DNA from 3 places in the Citricoccus sp. NR2 genome. Region 3 is predicted to be linked to each of the others. Evidence: riboswitches for the same ligand, from Rfam matches in the RefSeq annotation. Region 3 holds a riboswitch; each other region holds the start of a gene.
What was found. Region 3 has a riboswitch for S-adenosylmethionine ahead of acs (acetate--CoA ligase). Riboswitches for the same ligand answer to the same signal wherever they lie in the genome.
Positions count from the first base shown of each region.

Region 1: linked by a shared signal. The riboswitch ahead of O1A05_RS13885 (O-acetylhomoserine aminocarboxypropyltransferase/cysteine synthase family protein) and the one ahead of acs (acetate--CoA ligase) in region 3 are both predicted to bind S-adenosylmethionine.
Region 2: linked by a shared signal. The riboswitch ahead of O1A05_RS06650 (flavin reductase family protein) and the one ahead of acs (acetate--CoA ligase) in region 3 are both predicted to bind S-adenosylmethionine.

Region 1 covers NZ_CP115154.1:2,943,747-2,949,459, reverse strand. Annotated here, with positions in the region: gene hrpB (ATP-dependent helicase HrpB) at 1-2,132, opposite strand, end outside; SAM riboswitch class IV at 2,330-2,445, shown strand; gene O1A05_RS13885 (O-acetylhomoserine aminocarboxypropyltransferase/cysteine synthase family protein) at 2,514-3,833, shown strand; gene metX (homoserine O-acetyltransferase MetX) at 3,892-5,061, shown strand; gene O1A05_RS13875 (SGNH/GDSL hydrolase family protein) at 5,092-5,713, opposite strand, start outside.
Region 2 covers NZ_CP115154.1:1,410,776-1,416,488, reverse strand. Annotated here, with positions in the region: gene O1A05_RS06665 (universal stress protein) at 1-140, shown strand, start outside; gene O1A05_RS06660 (mechanosensitive ion channel family protein) at 141-1,799, opposite strand; gene hisD (histidinol dehydrogenase) at 1,950-3,248, shown strand; SAM riboswitch class IV at 3,363-3,476, shown strand; gene O1A05_RS06650 (flavin reductase family protein) at 3,521-4,087, shown strand; gene O1A05_RS06645 (RNA-binding S4 domain-containing protein) at 4,106-4,477, shown strand; gene O1A05_RS06640 (hypothetical protein) at 4,661-5,713, shown strand, end outside.
Region 3 covers NZ_CP115154.1:265,588-271,300, reverse strand. Annotated here, with positions in the region: gene O1A05_RS01280 (tripartite tricarboxylate transporter permease) at 1-1,160, shown strand, start outside; gene O1A05_RS01275 (SDR family oxidoreductase) at 1,191-2,015, shown strand; gene acs (acetate--CoA ligase) at 2,071-4,041, opposite strand; SAM riboswitch class I at 4,226-4,325, opposite strand; gene O1A05_RS01265 (formate/nitrite transporter family protein) at 4,705-5,664, opposite strand.

The DNA of each region.
Region 1 (5,713 bases), 640 kb from region 3:
AGGGCGAGCACCCCGGTCTCGCGCCATTCGGCGACGACGGCGGATCGGGCGTGTTCGGGCTGTGGCGGCACCGGGGTGGAACTGAGTTCGATGGCGCCCAGACGGCGGATTCGGCGGGCGGTGACCCGGCGGTGAGTATCGGAGGCAGCGTCCAAGCGGGCCACTGTCTCGTCCACGAGCAGAGGGCCCGCCGCTAACTCAGCGTGTTCGGGATCCAGCTCGACGGCGGCGCGAATCACCGCATGGTCGCCGTGCAGGCTCAGCTCGGCCACCGCAATCCATTCGGCCCCGATCAGCGACGACGACGCCGGCAACCGGGCCGCGGTGCCGGACGCGAGCAGGTATTCGGCGTCCCGGCGTCGGGCGATCTGCTGCGGGTAGGCCAGCGCGGTGATCAGACCGAGTGCGTCGTGGTGAAGGTGATGCTGGTCGAGAGGTCCTCCGGCGTCGTCGTGTCCCGTCGACTGCGGGGCGAGGTCCTCCGCCACCACCGCGGCCCGGGCCAGCCGATCGACGTCATGACGCCAGCCCGGATCCGAGCGCAGCTGCCGGTAGCGCGCCATCAGATCGGCCCCCGGGGCACGCGTGTCCGCGGCCAGGGTGGCCACTGCCTCGGCCGCCACCCGGGCGTCCCACAGCTCTGCCCCGTCGAGCAGGGCCCGGCCCAGATGGGGGTCCACCGGCAGTCGGGACATCCGCGCACCCAGCTCCGTCGGGGTGCCGTCGTCGTGGACCGCGCCCAGTTCTTGCAGGCGCTGCTCGGCTCGATCGGCGGCCGCCGTCGGAAACGGGTCCGGCAGCCGCAGGCCAGCACCGCGCGGGGCTCCCCAACAGGCGACGTCGAGTAGTGCCCGGCCGAGCTCGTTGCGTCCTGCGGTGCGGATTTCGGGCGCAGTGTGGGCCGGCCGTGCCGCGTATTCGGCCTCGCTCAGGCAGCGCACCACCGTGCCGGGCGCCTCGCGGGCGGCACGCCCACCGCGCTGCACCATGGCGGATTTGGACGCGCCGAGGGTGATCAGCCCAGATACCCCGCGCCGGGAATCCTCCCGCAAGGCCCGTTCCAGACCGGCGTCCACCACCAGCCGCACCCCGGGCACGGTCAGCGCCGATTCCGCCACATTGGTGGCCAACACGATGCGCCGGGGAAACTGCGAGGCAGTGTCGGTACTGCGGGCCAGAATCCGGTCCTGTTCCCGGGCCGGCATCGACCCCAGCAGAGGCAGCACCGCGGTATCGGGCGCCAGGCGCGGGTCGCTACCCAGCCGGGCCGCCACCCGGTCGATCTCACGGGCGCCGGGCAAAAACACCAGGGTGTCACCGGGGCGATCGGGACCAACGGGGGTATGCGGGTACTGGTGCAGATGCTGATATTCGACGACGACGTCGGCCACATGATCCAGAAAACCGGGTGCGACTCCGCGGGCATCCAGACTGCGCTGCGCCTGCGTTCCCCAGGGTGCCCAGATCTCCTGCAGCGGATGCGGTTCGGTGGCCACCTCAAGCACCCGTGCACCCAGCAACTCCGCCCAGTGTCCGACGTCGAGGGTTGCCGACATCACCACCACATGCAGCTCCGGGCGCAGCTGACCCAGCTGTTCCACCAAGGCGAAGGTCAGATCGGTGTCCAGGTGACGCTCGTGGACCTCGTCGAGCACGATGGCGCCGATTCCGCTGGCTTCCGGGTCCGCGATCAGCCGACGCAGCAGCACCCCGGTCGTCACGAACTCCACCCGCGTGGCAGCCGAAACGTGTCGGTCCCCGCGCACCGTGTAGCCGACCTCGCGGCCCAACTGCGCACCGCTGAGAGAGACGAGACGACGCGCGGCAGCTCGGGCGGCCATCCGGCGCGGTTGCGTGACGACGACGCGGCCCGCCGACACTGCAGCCAGCGCCGGTGGCACCACCGTGGTCTTGCCGCTACCGGGCGGCGCGGAAATCACGACTCGGATGCCCGCCGTTCCGGCCCCGGAGTCTGTTCCTGGCGCGGTGAGCTCAGCCTGCTCGGCCAACTCACATCCGGCCAGCCCGGTCAGTTGCGGCACCAGGCGGGCCGCGGGCAGCCCCTGAACGATCCGTTCCCATGGGATCTCCCAGGAATCGGCGGGTTGGTGCGCGGCGGGTGTGTTCGTCATGATCGGTTCCCCGCCCCTCTTTCCTTCAGCACTGTCACCGACCCCGGTGCCCCGCGCGTCGTCGGGTTTGCCGGGTTTGTCCGGTTTCTCGGAAATACGGTATCAACCCCGAACCCGCCCCTGCAGATGACGCCGCGTCTCGCCCGTGACCGCCGGCGAGATGAAACCGGCGGTGCATTCTGGCACAATGACATCCAGGTCACGAGTGTCAGCGACAAGCCCCGGCTAGCTGATCGGCAACCCTCCAACCGCGGTGGGGTGCCCCGGGTGAGGACCAGGCGATCGAGGAACCCCTCGACCGCAAGCGCGGGCCATCGCGGACCGCCTCTTCGGCCTCGGAGCGGCGATGGTGATGGCCCTGACAGAACAGGAGCCGCCATCATGTCCCCTTCAGCAGACTGGTCGTTCGAGACCCAACAGATCCACGCCGGGATCACCAACGACCCCACCACGGGAGCCACCCAGCTGCCGATCTACCAGACGACGTCGTTCAGCTTCCCGTCCACCGAATCTGCCGCGGGACGTTTCGCCCTGCAGGAGCTCGGCCCCATCTACACGCGCCTGACCAACCCGACCACCGACTCCGTCGAGAACAAGATCGCCGCGCTCGAAGGTGGGGTGGGCGCGGTATTGCTCTCCTCGGGGCAGTCGGCCACTACCCTGGCGATCCTCAACGTGGCCGGGGCCGGGGACCATATTGTGGTTTCGGCTTCGCTGTACGGCGGCACCCAGAACCTGTTCAAACACACCCTGACCCGACTGGGTATCACCACCACGTTCGTGCAGGATCCGGACGATCTGAACGAGTGGCGTTCGGCCGTTCAGCCGACGACGAAGGCGCTGTTCGGTGAAGTGTTGGGCAATCCGCGCGCCGATGTGCTCGACATTGCCGGGGTGGCTCAGGTGGCGCACGACGCCGGGGTGCCGCTCATCGTCGACTCCACCCTGACCACCCCGTACCTGGTGCGACCCTTTGACCACGGGGCCGACGTCGTCGTGCATTCGGCCACCAAGTTCCTGGGCGGGCACGCAGCCGCCCTGGGCGGCGTGATTGTGGACTCTGGCAACTTCGACTGGACCGCCGATCCGGAACGGTTCCCCGGTTTCAATGAACCGGATGAGTCCTACAACGGCATCGTGTTCGGTCGTGATTTCGGGGCCGACGGCGCACTGGGCGCCAACGTCGCGTACATCCTGAAGATCCGCACGCAGCTGCTGCGTGACCTGGGCACGTCGGCCAGCCCGTTCAACGCGTTCATTCTCAACCTCGGATTGGAGACGCTCAGCCTGCGTATGGAACGTCATGTCGCCAACGCCCAACGGGTTGCCGAATATCTTGAGGCTCACCCCCAGATGCATTCGGTAGCCTACGCCGGTCTGCCGTCGAGCCGGTGGCACGAGCGGGCATCGCAACTGTTGCGGGGTGCCGGTTCCGTGGTGGCATTCGAGATCGACGGCGGAGTGGCGGCCGGGCAGGCTTTCGTGGAGGCGCTGCAGCTCCACCAGCACGTGGCGAACGTCGGCGACACCCGTTCGCTGGTGATTCACCCGGCGTCCACCACCCATTCTCAGCTCACCGAGGATGAGCGGCGCGCCGCCGGGGTGGGCCCGGGGCTGGTGCGACTCTCGGTGGGGCTGGAGCATGTCGACGATATTCTGGCCGATCTCGAGGCCGGATTTACCGCGGCCGTTAAGGCCTGAGGGTCCGATTCGAGAGTGACCAATATCCCAGACCAGACGGCGAAAGAAGCAGGAACACATGACCATCGGAGTGGACCCGATGCCCGGCAGTGACACCAGCAGCACCACCAACACCGCTGACAACAGTGCGGTGGCACTAGACCTGCAGGGCGGACTCCGCTACGCCGATCTCGGCCGCTTCGATTTCGAGACCGGCGGCCAGCTCCCGCAGATCCGGCTGGCCTATGAGACCTGGGGCGAGCTCAACAGCGACGGTAGCAATGCCATCCTGATCGAGCACGCGCTCACCGGTAATTCCCATGTCGCCGCCTCCGACGCCTCGGACGAACCCGGCTGGTGGGAGGGCCTGGTCGGTCCGGGCCGCCCCATCGACACCGAAAAGTGGTTCGTGGTGTCGGCGAACATGCTCGGCGGTTGCGACGGTTCCACCGGTCCTTCGAGTCTCGACGATGACGGTCGGGCCTGGGGATCGCGCTTCCCGTTTGTCACCATCCGCGACGCCGTGCACGCCGAGGCCCGATTGGCGGATGCCCTCGGAATCCGGGTCTGGCATGCCGTGCTGGGCGGTTCGATGGGCGGCGCCCGGGCTCTGGAATGGGCCGCCACCTATCCGGACCGGGTGCGTGGTTTCGGGGTGTTCGCGGCCGGTGCGCACTCCACCGCCGAACAGATCGCTTTCGCTCAGGCGCAGGTGGAGGCCATCCGGTTGGATCCGAACTTCCACGGCGGTGACTACTACGACGCCGACCACGTTCCCTCCGGTGGTCTGGGGATCGCCCGTCGTATCGCGCATATCACCTACCGGTCGGAAGCGGAGCTGGAGGCGCGGTTCGGCCGCGCGGCCCAGCCCGGGGAGGACCCTTTCGGGTCGCCGACCCGTCGCAACGGCCGCTACCAGGTTGAGTCGTACCTGGATTACAAGGCGATCAGCTTGGCCAAGCGGTTCGACGCGAACAGCTACCTTGCGCTCACGGAAGCGCTGATGTCACACGACGTCGGCCGCAACCGCGGGGGAGAAGCGGCAGCGTTGAGCCGGGTGACGGCGACGCCGTTCATCGCAGCGGTGACGTCGGACCGGCTCTACCTACCGGAACAGTCGGATCAGCTGGCGGCGCAGTTGCCCGGGGACGTTCCGGTGTTCATGATCGACTCACCGATCGGTCACGACGGGTTCCTCACAGACCTGGAGCAGCTTTTTGACGAACTGGTCGAGACCCTGAGTCTGTAATTGTCGCGGCTCGTGTAGCGTCAGGGGACGTCAGCGAGCGGACTCGCCGTGATCGTCGGTCGGCTCTTCGTGCGGGTCGCTGCCCTGAGGCATCGGGGCACCGAACATGGGTGCCGCCGTCGGGCGCTTCGCCGTCGTGTGGTCGCCGGAAGATTGGCCGCGCAATCGTCGCAGCACCCACGGCAACAGGTGGTCCTTCGCCCAGATCGCGTCGGCGGTACGTGCCTGACGCCAGGTTCGTTCAACCGGGGGTTTCGGCTCCAACGGGGAAAGCTGGTGCGGCACGTTCAGGGTGTCGAGAACCATGGAAGCGATGGTGTGATGACCGGTGGCCGAAAAATGCAGCCGGTCCTCGGCCCACATCTCCGGTCGCGTCAGCTCACGCAGTGCCCACATATCGGCGACGACGGCGTCGTGCCGGGCCGCCACCGCCCGCACATTTTCGTTGTAGATGGCCACTTTGCCACGAATCCGCCCCATCACCGGGGTGTCTCGGATATCGGGGCCGTTGAACACGACGACGGTGGCGCCACTGCCGGTCAGGCGCTCGACCACCGCATCTAGCTCGGTGGCGATGACATCGGGATCACCGGAGGGGCGTAGCACGTCGTTCCCGCCGGCGCAGATGGAGATCAGGTCGGGCTGTAGTGCG
Region 2 (5,713 bases), 1.1 Mb from region 3:
TGAAGCCCGCGGCCTCCCCGCGCCCGGAACACCTCCCCACGGTGGCCGACCCGGATGTGGAACTCGCCCCCGAGACACACCTCGAACAGCGCGAGCAGCTGGAGCAGCTGGAGGATCTGGGCGAGCAACCCGAGCGCTGATCAGCCTTCGGTACGGCGCGGCTCGTCCTCGGTGCTCTGGTCGTGCTCGTCCTCGGCGGCCTCGTCGGAGGGCTCCACCACGTCGAGCTCGCCGGTGCTCTCGGCCTGCTGTCGCTTCCGGTCTTCGTAGACGTCGTCGCCGGGTCCGGCCAGGTCGCGGTTGCGCTCAATGGCGGAGATCGATCCGGTGAACACCGAGGAGTGCTCCGAAGAAACGGTCAACGGCACCGAACCGGTGGACTCACGGGGTGCCTCGGTATCGGCGGACTCCGCACCGGGCACCGTGGGCTGAGGCTGGGTGGCCGGTGCCTCCCCGGGGCCCGGCACCTCGCCGGTGGTCCCGCTGGGAATGCGCGGCATCGAACGAGCATCGGTGGACTCGTCCCGGGGGTCGGAAGACGGTGCCGTAGCCGAGTCGGCCACGCCGCCGCCGTCAGTCGGGCTGACCTCGTCCAGCTCGTCTTCGTCGTCGTTGTCTTTGTCTTTGTCGTTGTCGTTGTAACGCACCGCGTAGAGAGCCTCGGGGTAATCTGCGTGAATGAACGCGACCAGGTCCTCGCGCACCAGGCAGCGCAGATCCCACAAATCGCCGGAGTTCCGGGCGGAGACCACCGCGCGGACGCGGACCATACCGCCCACCGCGTCGGTGACCTGCATGGAGGCGTCGCGGCCATCCCACAAGTCCGTGGATTCCAGGAGCGCCAGGAGTCTGGCGCGCAATGGCTGCATCGGTACCTGCCAGTCCAGGTCAAACTCGATGGTGCCCGAGAGCGCCGACCCGGTACGGGTCCAGTTCTCGAAGGGGGTGGTGGTGAAGTAGCTGGAGGGGTAGATCACCCGGCGCCCGTCCCAAATCTTGACCACCACGTACGACAGGGTGATGTCCTCGATGTTGCCGAACACGTCGTCGACCTGCACCACGTCCCCGACGCGGGCAGCATCGGTGAAGGCCAGCTGCACACCGGCGAACACGTTGGTTAGGGTGGACTGCACGGCCAGGCCGGCCACCACGGAGATCAGACCGGCGGAGGCGAGAATACCGGCGCCGAGCGCGCGCACCGACGGGATGGAGAGCAGCACCGCGGAAATCGCAATCACGATGATGACCGCCACCAGGATCCGCTTGATCAGCCGCATCTGGGTCTGCACCTTGCGGTCACGTCGGTCATCAATGCCGTCGGACCCGTACTTGGACAACACCTGGCGCTCCACGATGCCCAGAATGCGCATGGCCAGCCACGCTACCGAGGCGGCCAGACCAATCAACATCGCGAAGCCGACCATCCACACCCAGCTCTCGGTCTGGTCGGAGATGCTGACGGCGATCCGGGCCGCTAGGAAACTGAGCACCGCGGCGATCGGCACCAGCAGGCGCAGCATGCGGGGGAAAGTCTCCGGGCGGCGGTGCAGCACCACCCGCGCCACCAGGGCAATCACCATGACGACGGCGAGCGCGATACCTACCGCCACCAACACATTGATCACCAGCCCGAGCACCGGGCCCACCGCTTCGATGGTCTCCTCGCCGGTGGATTGCACCCCTTGGGGGACGGTCGGCCCAAGTGTCTCAGACGAGCTGGGCTCCTCGGTGGCCGCGGTGAGCAGCGTCGAGACGGTACCTGATGAGGGCAGCGCAGAAAGTCGGTCAACAAGCGTCATGGTTCTACTGTGCCAGATCGAACTGACATGATGCTGAACAGCACCCCACTGCGAGAGGATTCTCACGCACTGCCCACCCGAGGTTTAAACTGGACACAGCTCTGACCGACTCTGCTCCATCACGCCGTCTGACAATTTTCCGGAGGACCCATGCTCACGATCACTGACCTACGCGGCACCGAGATCACCGCGGAGGTTTTGGAGTCTGTGTTGCCTCGCGCCGAGGTGGACGTCACCGCGGCCGTGGAGACGGTGCGCCCCCTGTTGGAGCGGGTGCGCGCCGAGGGTGCTTCCGCCGTGCTGGAGATCGGTGAAGGGTTCGACGGCGTGCGCCCGACCTCGCTACGGGTGGCCCCGGAGAAACTACAACGGGCCCTCGACGAGCTGAACCCCGACGTGCGGGCCGCCCTAGAAGAATCCATCCGCCGGGCCCGGCTGGTGCACGCCGCCCAGCGCCCGGCCGATTCCACGGTGGAACTCGGTGAGGGTGCCGTGGTGGAGAACCACTGGGTGCCGGTGGGACGCGTGGGCCTCTACGTGCCCGGCGGCCGAGCCGTATACCCGTCCTCAGTGGTGATGAATGTGGTGCCCGCCCAGGCTGCCGGGGTGTCTTCGCTGGCGGTGACCTCCCCGCCGCAGCGCGATCACCACGGTGACCCGCACCCGGTGGTGCTCGCTGCTTGCGCCCTGTTGGGAGTCGACGAAGTGTATGCCGCCGGCGGCGCCCAGGCCATCGCCATGCTCGCCTACGGTGTGGAAGGCTGCCCGGGCGTAGACATCATTACCGGGCCCGGCAATGTGTATGTGGCCGCCGCAAAAAGGGCCGTGCTGGGCACGGTGGGCATCGACGCCGAGGCCGGTCCCTCCGAGATTGCGGTACTGGCCGATGATTCCGCGAACCCCGCTTGGGTGGCCGCGGACCTGATCAGCCAGTCCGAGCACGACCCGATGGCCGCTTCGGTCCTCATCACGAATTCCGCCGAACTGGCCGATCAGGTGGTCGCTGAAATCGAGGCCCAGGTGCCCGGCGCCACCCTCGAGCAGCAGATCCGGCAGGCACTCACCGGCCCGCAGTCCCGGGTGCTCATCGTGGACGATCTGGATACCGGCATCGCCGTCGCCAATGCCTATGCTTCCGAGCACCTGGAAATCCACACCCACGACAACGAGGCGGTGCTGGCCAACATCAGCAACGCCGGCGCCGTATTCGTCGGCCCGTACTCCCCGGTGCCTTTGGGGGACTATTCCTCCGGGTCCAACCACGTGCTGCCCACCTCCGGCTCAGCACGATTCTCCTCGGGCCTGAACACGGTCAGTTTCCTGCGGTTGCAGCAACGCATCCGGTATCAGGAGACCGGCCTGAAGGAGTTGCAGCGCGGAATTGTTGCGCTGGCTCACTCCGAGGGGCTGCACGCCCACGGCGACGCCATCGACATCCGCTTCGACTGATGTCTGCGCAAACGTCCACGAACGTCGCCAGATGACGTTGCCCCGTCATCTAGGGACATAGTGGCGCAGACGACGTTGACCCCGTCGCCTCATCGCACCTATTCTGAACATCAGAATCACGAGTTCCCGTGCGTAGCCCTGGCTAACGGGACGGCAACCCTCTTCGCGTAGTGGGGTGCTCCAGGTGATGATTCGGCCACCGGGTCCACCGGCCGGCAAGTACCGCGTCTCCGCCGCCCACGGTGGCGGAAGCGCCTTCCAGAAAGGCTGATATGTCTGCTGTGACCTTTGCCCAGAAGAACGACACCACCGACTTCCCCGAGACCCGCGTCGGACTCTCTGATGACGTCTCCGCCCTGAGCCTGCGCCAGGCGTTCTCCCAGTTCCCCTCCGGGGTGGCCGCACTCGCCGGCTACGCGGGCGGAGTCAAGGAGGGCCTGGCCGCCTCGTCCTTCACTGTGGGCGTGTCCCTGGATCCGCCGCTGGTGGCCTTCGCCGTGCAGAACACCTCCCGCACCTGGCCGCGACTGCGTCACGCCGAGCGCATCGGCGTCTCGATTCTGGGCGAATCCCAGACCGGGGTGTGCACCCAGCTGGCCTCCAAGAACGGTGACCGCTTCGAGGGCCAGAACCTGCAGGTCTCCGAACAGGGTGCCGTGTTCTTCGATGACGCCGCCCTGTGGTTGGAAACCTCCGTGTACGCCGAGCTACCCGCTGGCGACCACCACATGGTGTTGCTCCAGGTGCACGGGGTCTCCGCCGACACCGACGCCGCCGAGCCGCTGGTGTTCCACCGCTCCGCGTTCCGAAACCTGCGCACAGCCGAAGGCAATGAGTAAGCGGGTACCCTGGATCGCATGACCCGCACCCGTCTCGATGCTTGGCTGTGGGCGGTGCGTATGTATAAGACCCGCTCCGCCGCCACGGCGGCAGTCAAGGGCGGTCACGTGAAGGTCAACGACGCTCCAGCCAAGCCCGCCCAACCGGTCGACATCGGCGATACGGTGCGGTTGCGTCAGCCCGGCCGAGAGCGGATTCTCGAGGTCACCGGTCTGATCGCCAAGCGGGTGGGAGCCCCGGTGGCCGTGCAGCATTATCGGGATCACTCCCCCGAGCCGATCCCGCGGCACCTGCTCGCTGTACCCCGTCGGGACCGCGGCGCCGGGCGTCCCACCAAGAAGGAGCGCCGTCAGCTCGACGAGCTCCGCGGACGCGACGCCCACCAGTGAACGCCTACTGAAGGCCAGCTGGTAACCGAAGTAAAGTTCATCCCCGGCCCGATCAGGTCTTTTTCTCTAAGAGGCCCGATTGTTACGATGTGATAAACGTGTTTGGCGCGCTCCTACCGTGTGCGAATCTCGCCGACGCGTCTGCCCGCGTCGATCGGCCGAGACCACAGGAGGTGCTTTCGCATGTCGCGTCCACGCACCTTCTCCACCACCTCATGCCGTCGTGCCGGTGTGAGCCTCGGTCTCGGGCTCCTCCTCGTTCTACCCGCCGGCACCGCTCTGGCCACCCCAGAGCAGCCGAGTCCCGAGCAGGAATCCAGCGGACAGCTCGATCAGGTTGAGTACAGCCAGCTGTCGGCGTCCCCGGATACCGGGGCCTCCACCGCGCTCGGCACCACCGCTCCCGTGACCCCCGGCGAGAACGAATCCGACGCCGCAGAAGAGTCCGACACCCAGTCTCCAAGCGTGGCGCCCTCCACGCCGTCGTTCGAACTGGATTGTCCCGTGCATGATGGTGCCAGTCTGGAACCTGGCGAAGAAGTCACCATCAAAGTCCAGATCAATGGTGATGCAGCCGAACCGGTCACCATGACGGTTGACAAGCCTTCCGCGGGGGGAAGCGTTCAGGTTCAAGGCACCACTGCGGTGTATAGAGCACCGAGTTCCTACACGAGCAACCAGGACTACTTCAATCTGACGGTCACCGATGCCGACGGAACCCGGAAATCGTGCAACGTGACGGTGATCTTCGGCCCGACAAAATCCCCGACGCCCACGGAGATTATTAGCCCCACACAGTCCCCGAGCCCCTCGCCCACGCGCACGGAGCCAACCACCCGCACGCCCACCGCACCCCAGACCCAGACCGCCACGCAGACGGTGACTGTCCCGGAGCCCTTGCCCTCGGTGACCACGCGAACCCCCTGGTTCCCCGGTGGCGACAGCGGGAACAACTCCGGCGGAAATTCGGGCGGCAACACCAGCTATCAGGGCCCCTTCGCTCCGGTGCCGCCGCACCAGAACGGCGATAATGGCACGGGCGACGACGGCACCGAGGCACCCACCGCGACCGATAGCGCCACGGTGTCGGTCACCAGCGTCCCGCCCAGCCCGGAGCCAGAGAACACCAGCGCCACCGAGGCCGACGCCCAGCCGGACGCCTCCGATGCCGAGGCTGCGGGTCAGCAGGATCCGGCGCGCATGGCCGCCCCGGGGTGGCTGCTTCCGGTGGGTCTG
Region 3 (5,713 bases):
TGGTGGGCGAGTTCGCCCTCGGATTCACCTCCTACGAGTATTTCTGGGTGGCGGTGCTGGGCCTGACCGCAGCGGTGATCGTCTCTCAGGGGTCTCAGATTAAGGGCACGATCGCCCTGATGACCGGGCTCTTGATCTCTACGGTGGGGCTGGACGTGGCGTTGGGATATCCGCGGTTCACCTTCGACCAGCCGGCGTTATACCAGGGCATTCACTTCATTCCCGCGATGATCGGACTCTTTGGTATCTCTGAGGTGCTGCGGAACGTCACCGAGAAGAAGATATCTCAACCTATCGGCATTTCGATGTCGAAGAAGTCCAGCGAAAAGGGATCCTTCGGAGCGGCCTCGCGAATTCTCTGGAAGCGCAAGGGCTCCTTGGTACAAGGCAACGTGACCGGATCCATCGTGGGCGCCGTGCCCGGTGCAGGCGCGGATATCGCTTCCTGGATCTCGTACGCCGTCGGGAAGAATACCTCGAAGAAGGACACCTCGGAGAAGGGATATAGCACGGGGCCGCTGGTGGCTGCCGGTGGTGCCAACAATGCGGCACTGGGGTCCTCCTACATTCCCACCCTGGCTTTCGGCATTCCCGGCGACACCATCACGGCCATCCTCATTGGTGTCCTTCTGGTGAAAGGTATCGAACCCGGCCCGAATCTTTTCCTGACTCAGACGGATACCTTGTACGCGCTGTATGTCATCTTCATTCTGGCTAACCTGTTGCTGATTCCCCTGGGATTGATGGCGATTCGCACATCGGGGCTGATTCTCAAGCTTCCGCGTCCGGTGCTGATGGCCACCGTCGTGGCACTGTCAGTGACGGGTGCATATGCCATCAATATGTCATACCTGGAGATCGGCGTCGTGGTGGGTCTCGCTGTGGTGGGCTTCTTCTTCGAACGTTATGGCGTTCCGCTGGCCCCCGTTGTACTTGGAATCGTCCTGGGACCGAACCTAGAAGCGAACTTCATGCAGTCAGTCATCAAGACCAACTGGGATCTGTCGCAGTTCTTCACCCGGCCAGTGTCTGCGATATTGATCGGACTGACGGCTCTGGTGTTGCTGTTCCCGCTGATTTCGAAGGGAATTCGGGCGCTGCTGCCCAAGAAGGTGAAAGTGGACGAGGTCCTGCCGACCTCGACGTCAGTTGGTAGCTGATTCTTCATTGCACATACGAGACGGTCGCTGATGACAGGCGTGATTGGTCGGACCGGATACGACGAATTAGAGGAAATCATGGATTTAGGACTAAAAGGTCGGACAGCGCTGGTGTGCGCGTCTACCAAGGGGCTGGGATGGGCCAGTGCACAAGCGTTGGCCGCTGAAGGCGTTCGGGTGGCCGTCAACGGTCGTGACCACGCTCGAGCGGAAGCGAAAGCGGCCGAACTGGGGGAATCAGCTATTGGTATCGGCGGTGATTTGACGACTGCTGACGGTGCCGTGGATCTTGCGCGGCAGGCCCTTAAGGAACTGGACCACATCGATATTCTGGTTCTCAATGGCCCTGGGCCGCACGCGGGCCCTGCTGTAGGGCAGGGAACTCACGATGTACGTGAGGCGTTGGAATCGCTGGTCGTGGCGCCGGAGGCACTGATGCAGGAGCTCCTACCTGGAATGCAAGAGCGACGGTGGGGACGAATCGTGCTGATTAGCTCGTCCAGCGTTGTCGCGCCCTTGGATAACTTGGCTTTGTCGAACATGGGGCGGCCGGCGTTGGTGTCGGTGATGAAGACATTGGCCACTGAAGTTGCCTCTGACGGTGTGACGTTGAACGCGGTGCTCCCAGGCAGGATTGCGACAGATCGCGTACGTCAGGTTGACGAATCAACGGCACAGCGTCGGGGCGTACCGGCCGAGAAGGTGTTGGCTGAGTCGGTAGCAAAGATCCCAGCAGGACGTCTCGGGCGCCCCGAAGAGATCGCCGCTGCCGTGGCCTACTTGTCGAGTGAGCAGTCAGCGTTCGTCACGGGGACAACGCTCAGAGTCGACGGAGGAATGGTTCCGGTGCTGTAAGGACTCATCAACGTTGCAGCTGAGGCACGTGAGTTCGGGACGATCCTCAGCTGGATCAGCGCTGGCGCAGTACCTCGGCGATCTGGGCCACGCAGGGCTCGTTCTGCAGGCTGGTGGTGTCGCCCAGCGTGTCGTCCTGGTAGAGCTGGGTGAGCAGCCGGCGCATGATCTTTCCGGAGCGGGTCTTGGGGACATCGGGGACGAACACCACATCGCGGGGCTTGGCCACCGGTCCGATCACCTTGGCCACCAGGTTCCGCAGCTCGGCTGCTGCCTCTTCGGCGCCGGATGCGCCGTCGGTACCGAATCCGTCTCGGGCCACCACGAAGGCCACCGCAGCGTGGCCGGTTTTCGGGTCGGTCACGGGGCAGACCCCGGCCTCGGTGACCAGCGGGTGGGTGACCAGGGCGGACTCAATTTCGATGGTGGAGAGGCGGTGCCCGGAAATGTTGATGACGTCGTCGATACGGCCCAGGATCCAGATGTCGCCGTCGTCGTCGATTTTTGCGCCGTCGCCAGCCAGGAACCAGCCCTGCTCCACGTAATCCTTCCAATAGGAGTGGAAGAACCGCGATGGGTTATTCCAGACGGTGCGCGCCATGGAAGGGACGGGGCGGGTGACCACGATCTTGCCCTGCACGTTCGCCGGGGTGGGCTGGGCGTCATCGTCGACGACGGCGGTGGCCATGCCGGGCAGCGGGCGGGAGCCGGAGCCGGGCTTGAACCGGGTGTCGGTTTGGCGTGGGGAAATCACGGTGGCCCCGGTTTCGGACTGCCACCAGGTGTCGACCATGGGCACGCCCACCGACGGGTCTGCGGGATCGTCGATGCGGCGGGAATCGCGGCCGATCTGAGACCGAGCCCAGCCCCAGGCCTCGGGGTTGACCGCTTCGCCCACGGTGCCGATGAGCCGGATGGAGCTGAGGTCGTATTCGGCGGGGATACCGTGGGCGTGCCAGCCCTTCAGAGAGCGCAGCAGGGTGGGGGCGGTGTAGTAGCTGGTGACCCCGTAGCGTTCGATGACCTCGAAATGTCGGCCCGGGTGCGGGGCGTTGGGCACACCTTCGTAAATCACCTGGGTGGCGCCGTTGGAGAGCGGCCCGTAGAGCTCGTAGGTGTGGGCCGTGACCCAAGCCAAATCGGCGGTGCACCAGTGAACGTCACGATCGCGCTGGGTGACGTCGGGGTTGGAGAAGAGGTAGTCGAATGTCCAGGAGGCGGCGGTGAGGTAGCCGGCGGAGGTGTGCACCAGGCCCTTGGGTTGGCCGGTGGTGCCGGAGGTGTACATGATGAACAGCGGATTCTCGGCGTCGAAGAACTCGGGGGTATGTTCCTCGGAGGCGGTGGTGACCACATCGTGCCACCACACGTCCCGGCCGTCCACCCAGTTAATGCTGTCGGCGTGGCCGGTGCGGTCGATGACGAGCACGTGCTCAATGTTGTTCTCGCCGGAGACGGCTTCGTCGGCGTTGGCTTTCACCGGCACGGCCTGGCCCCGGCGGAATTGGCCGTCGGTGGTGACGAGCAACTTGGCTCCGGTGTCTTCCACCCGGAAGCGCAGCGCCTCCGCCGAGAAGCCGCCGAAGACCAGGGAGTGCACCGCGCCGATACGGGCGCAGGCCAGGGTGATGACCACGGTCTCCACCAGTACGGGCAGGTAGATGACCACGCGGTCGCCGCGGCCGATCCCTAAGGACTCCAGCGCGTTGGCGGCTTGGTTCACTTCCTTCTGCAACTGCGCGTAGGTGACGGCGCGGCGGTCGCCAGGCTCGCCCTCGAAGTACAGGGCGACGGTGTCGCCGCGGCCCGCCTCGACGTGGCGGTCCACACAGTTCACTGCGACGTTGAGCTTCCCGCCGGTGAACCACTCCATCACCGGGCCGCGCTCTTTGGCAGGGTTCGGGGCTGTCCAGGAGTGGATGGTGTCGAAGGGGGTCTCCCAGTCCAGGCGCTGGGCGGCTGCCTCCCAGAAGGCGATGCGCCGGGCCTCGTCCACCGGCTGGCCGTCACCGCGTCCGCCATGCAGCTTCTCGGCCGGGCGTCCCGGATGGACGTCGGCATCGGCGGCATCCACGATCTCCGCGGGCAGGGGGCCTGGTTGGCGCTGCGGACGATGCTGGTACTGCGTCTCGAAGAGTTCGGCGGCCAAGCCTGCGGGCCAGGTGACGGTGGCGTGATCGGTGGGTGCTGAAGACACGGGAGAAAACCTCTTTCCATCGTTTCTGGCGGTAGCACCCTCGCCCGCGAATGGTCACGGCAGGGTTGCTGCGGCGTCGTCGATCCAGATCTCTCGGCCGCTCGGGATGGTCAGATTCCAGTCTACAAACCGAGGCTGTGCCTCAGCTCCACAGTGACGAAATGGGTAGCACGTGAAGCCGGTCACGCAGGCTGATCGTGCGGGTTCCACCGTGAAGCCGAGCGTCACTTGCTGCGTCACAAGACATGGCCGTCGAAATTCGGTGAATCCCGTCTGACTTAGATCGATGTCTTTTTATCTGCAGATTCTCCACCTTAGGACTGCTGATCTGCCAGCATGGGCGCCACGCAGAAATCGCTGGACTTCGCAGGGTCCGCTTCGACTCAGGCATCACGGGACCCTTACGTCCCGCCACCGTTCGTCGGCCCCGTGCCCGGCCTATAGCGGGCGCTTTGGCAGAAGCAGAACACCCACACAGACCGGGCCCGTGCCTCAGCCCCGAGACAACGCCGGTTGGTCTTCTGGAAGTGGCTGGGCTTCCGATGCCGACTGTTCTTGCGATGCCGACTGAACGTCGGATACTGGCAGCGCTTCTGCCGCGGACTTCGCCTGGGCCGCTGGGCGCGAGGTCTGAGTCAGGGCCACTGCGTGCCGGGCGAGTCGAGGGCGGCGGTGGGCTAGGTACATGCTCGACCCCACAAAGATCAGGCCGCCAACGAGGTTCCCGACCACGGTGGGAATCTCGTTCCAGACGATGTAGTCGACCACCGTGAAGTCACCTCCCAGCAGTAGCGCGGTCGGGAAGAGGAACATGTTGACGATCGAATGCTCGAATCCCATATAGAAGAAGAGCATCACCGGCAACCACATCCCGATGACTTTGCCAGAGACGCTGTCGGACATCATGGACGCCACCACTCCGGTGGACACCATCCAGTTACACATCACCGCGTTGACGAACAGGGCCAGCATGCCGGCGGCGCCGTATTCGGCGTAGCCCACGGTCCGGTTGTGTCCGATCTCCATGAGCGCTGTCCCGACCTCGTTGGGAGCGGTGGAAAAACCCATGGTGAGACTGATCGTGATCAGCACCGCGACGGTGGCTGCTCCACCGAAGTTCCCCAAGAAGACCAACCCCCAGTTGCGGAACATCGATCTCACGGTGACACCGCGGCGCTTATCCAGCAGGGCCAGCGGCACGAGGGTGAAGACTCCCGTGAGCAGGTCGAAGCCCATGAGATACAACAGCACGAATCCCACAGGAAAAAGAAGGGCACCGAGCAGTGGGCTGCCGGTCTGCGCGGTCACGGTGATGGCGAAAGCTGCGGCCAGGGCCAGAATGGCGCCACCCATGTAGGCTCGGACCAAGGTGTCCCTGGTGGACATAAACGTCTTCTGCGCACCTGCTTCGACCATCCGGCCGACCAAGTCTGAGGGTTTGATATAGGACATTTGAACCTTCCAAGGTCAACGGTCTCTTCTGTGGTCTTTGCGACCAACT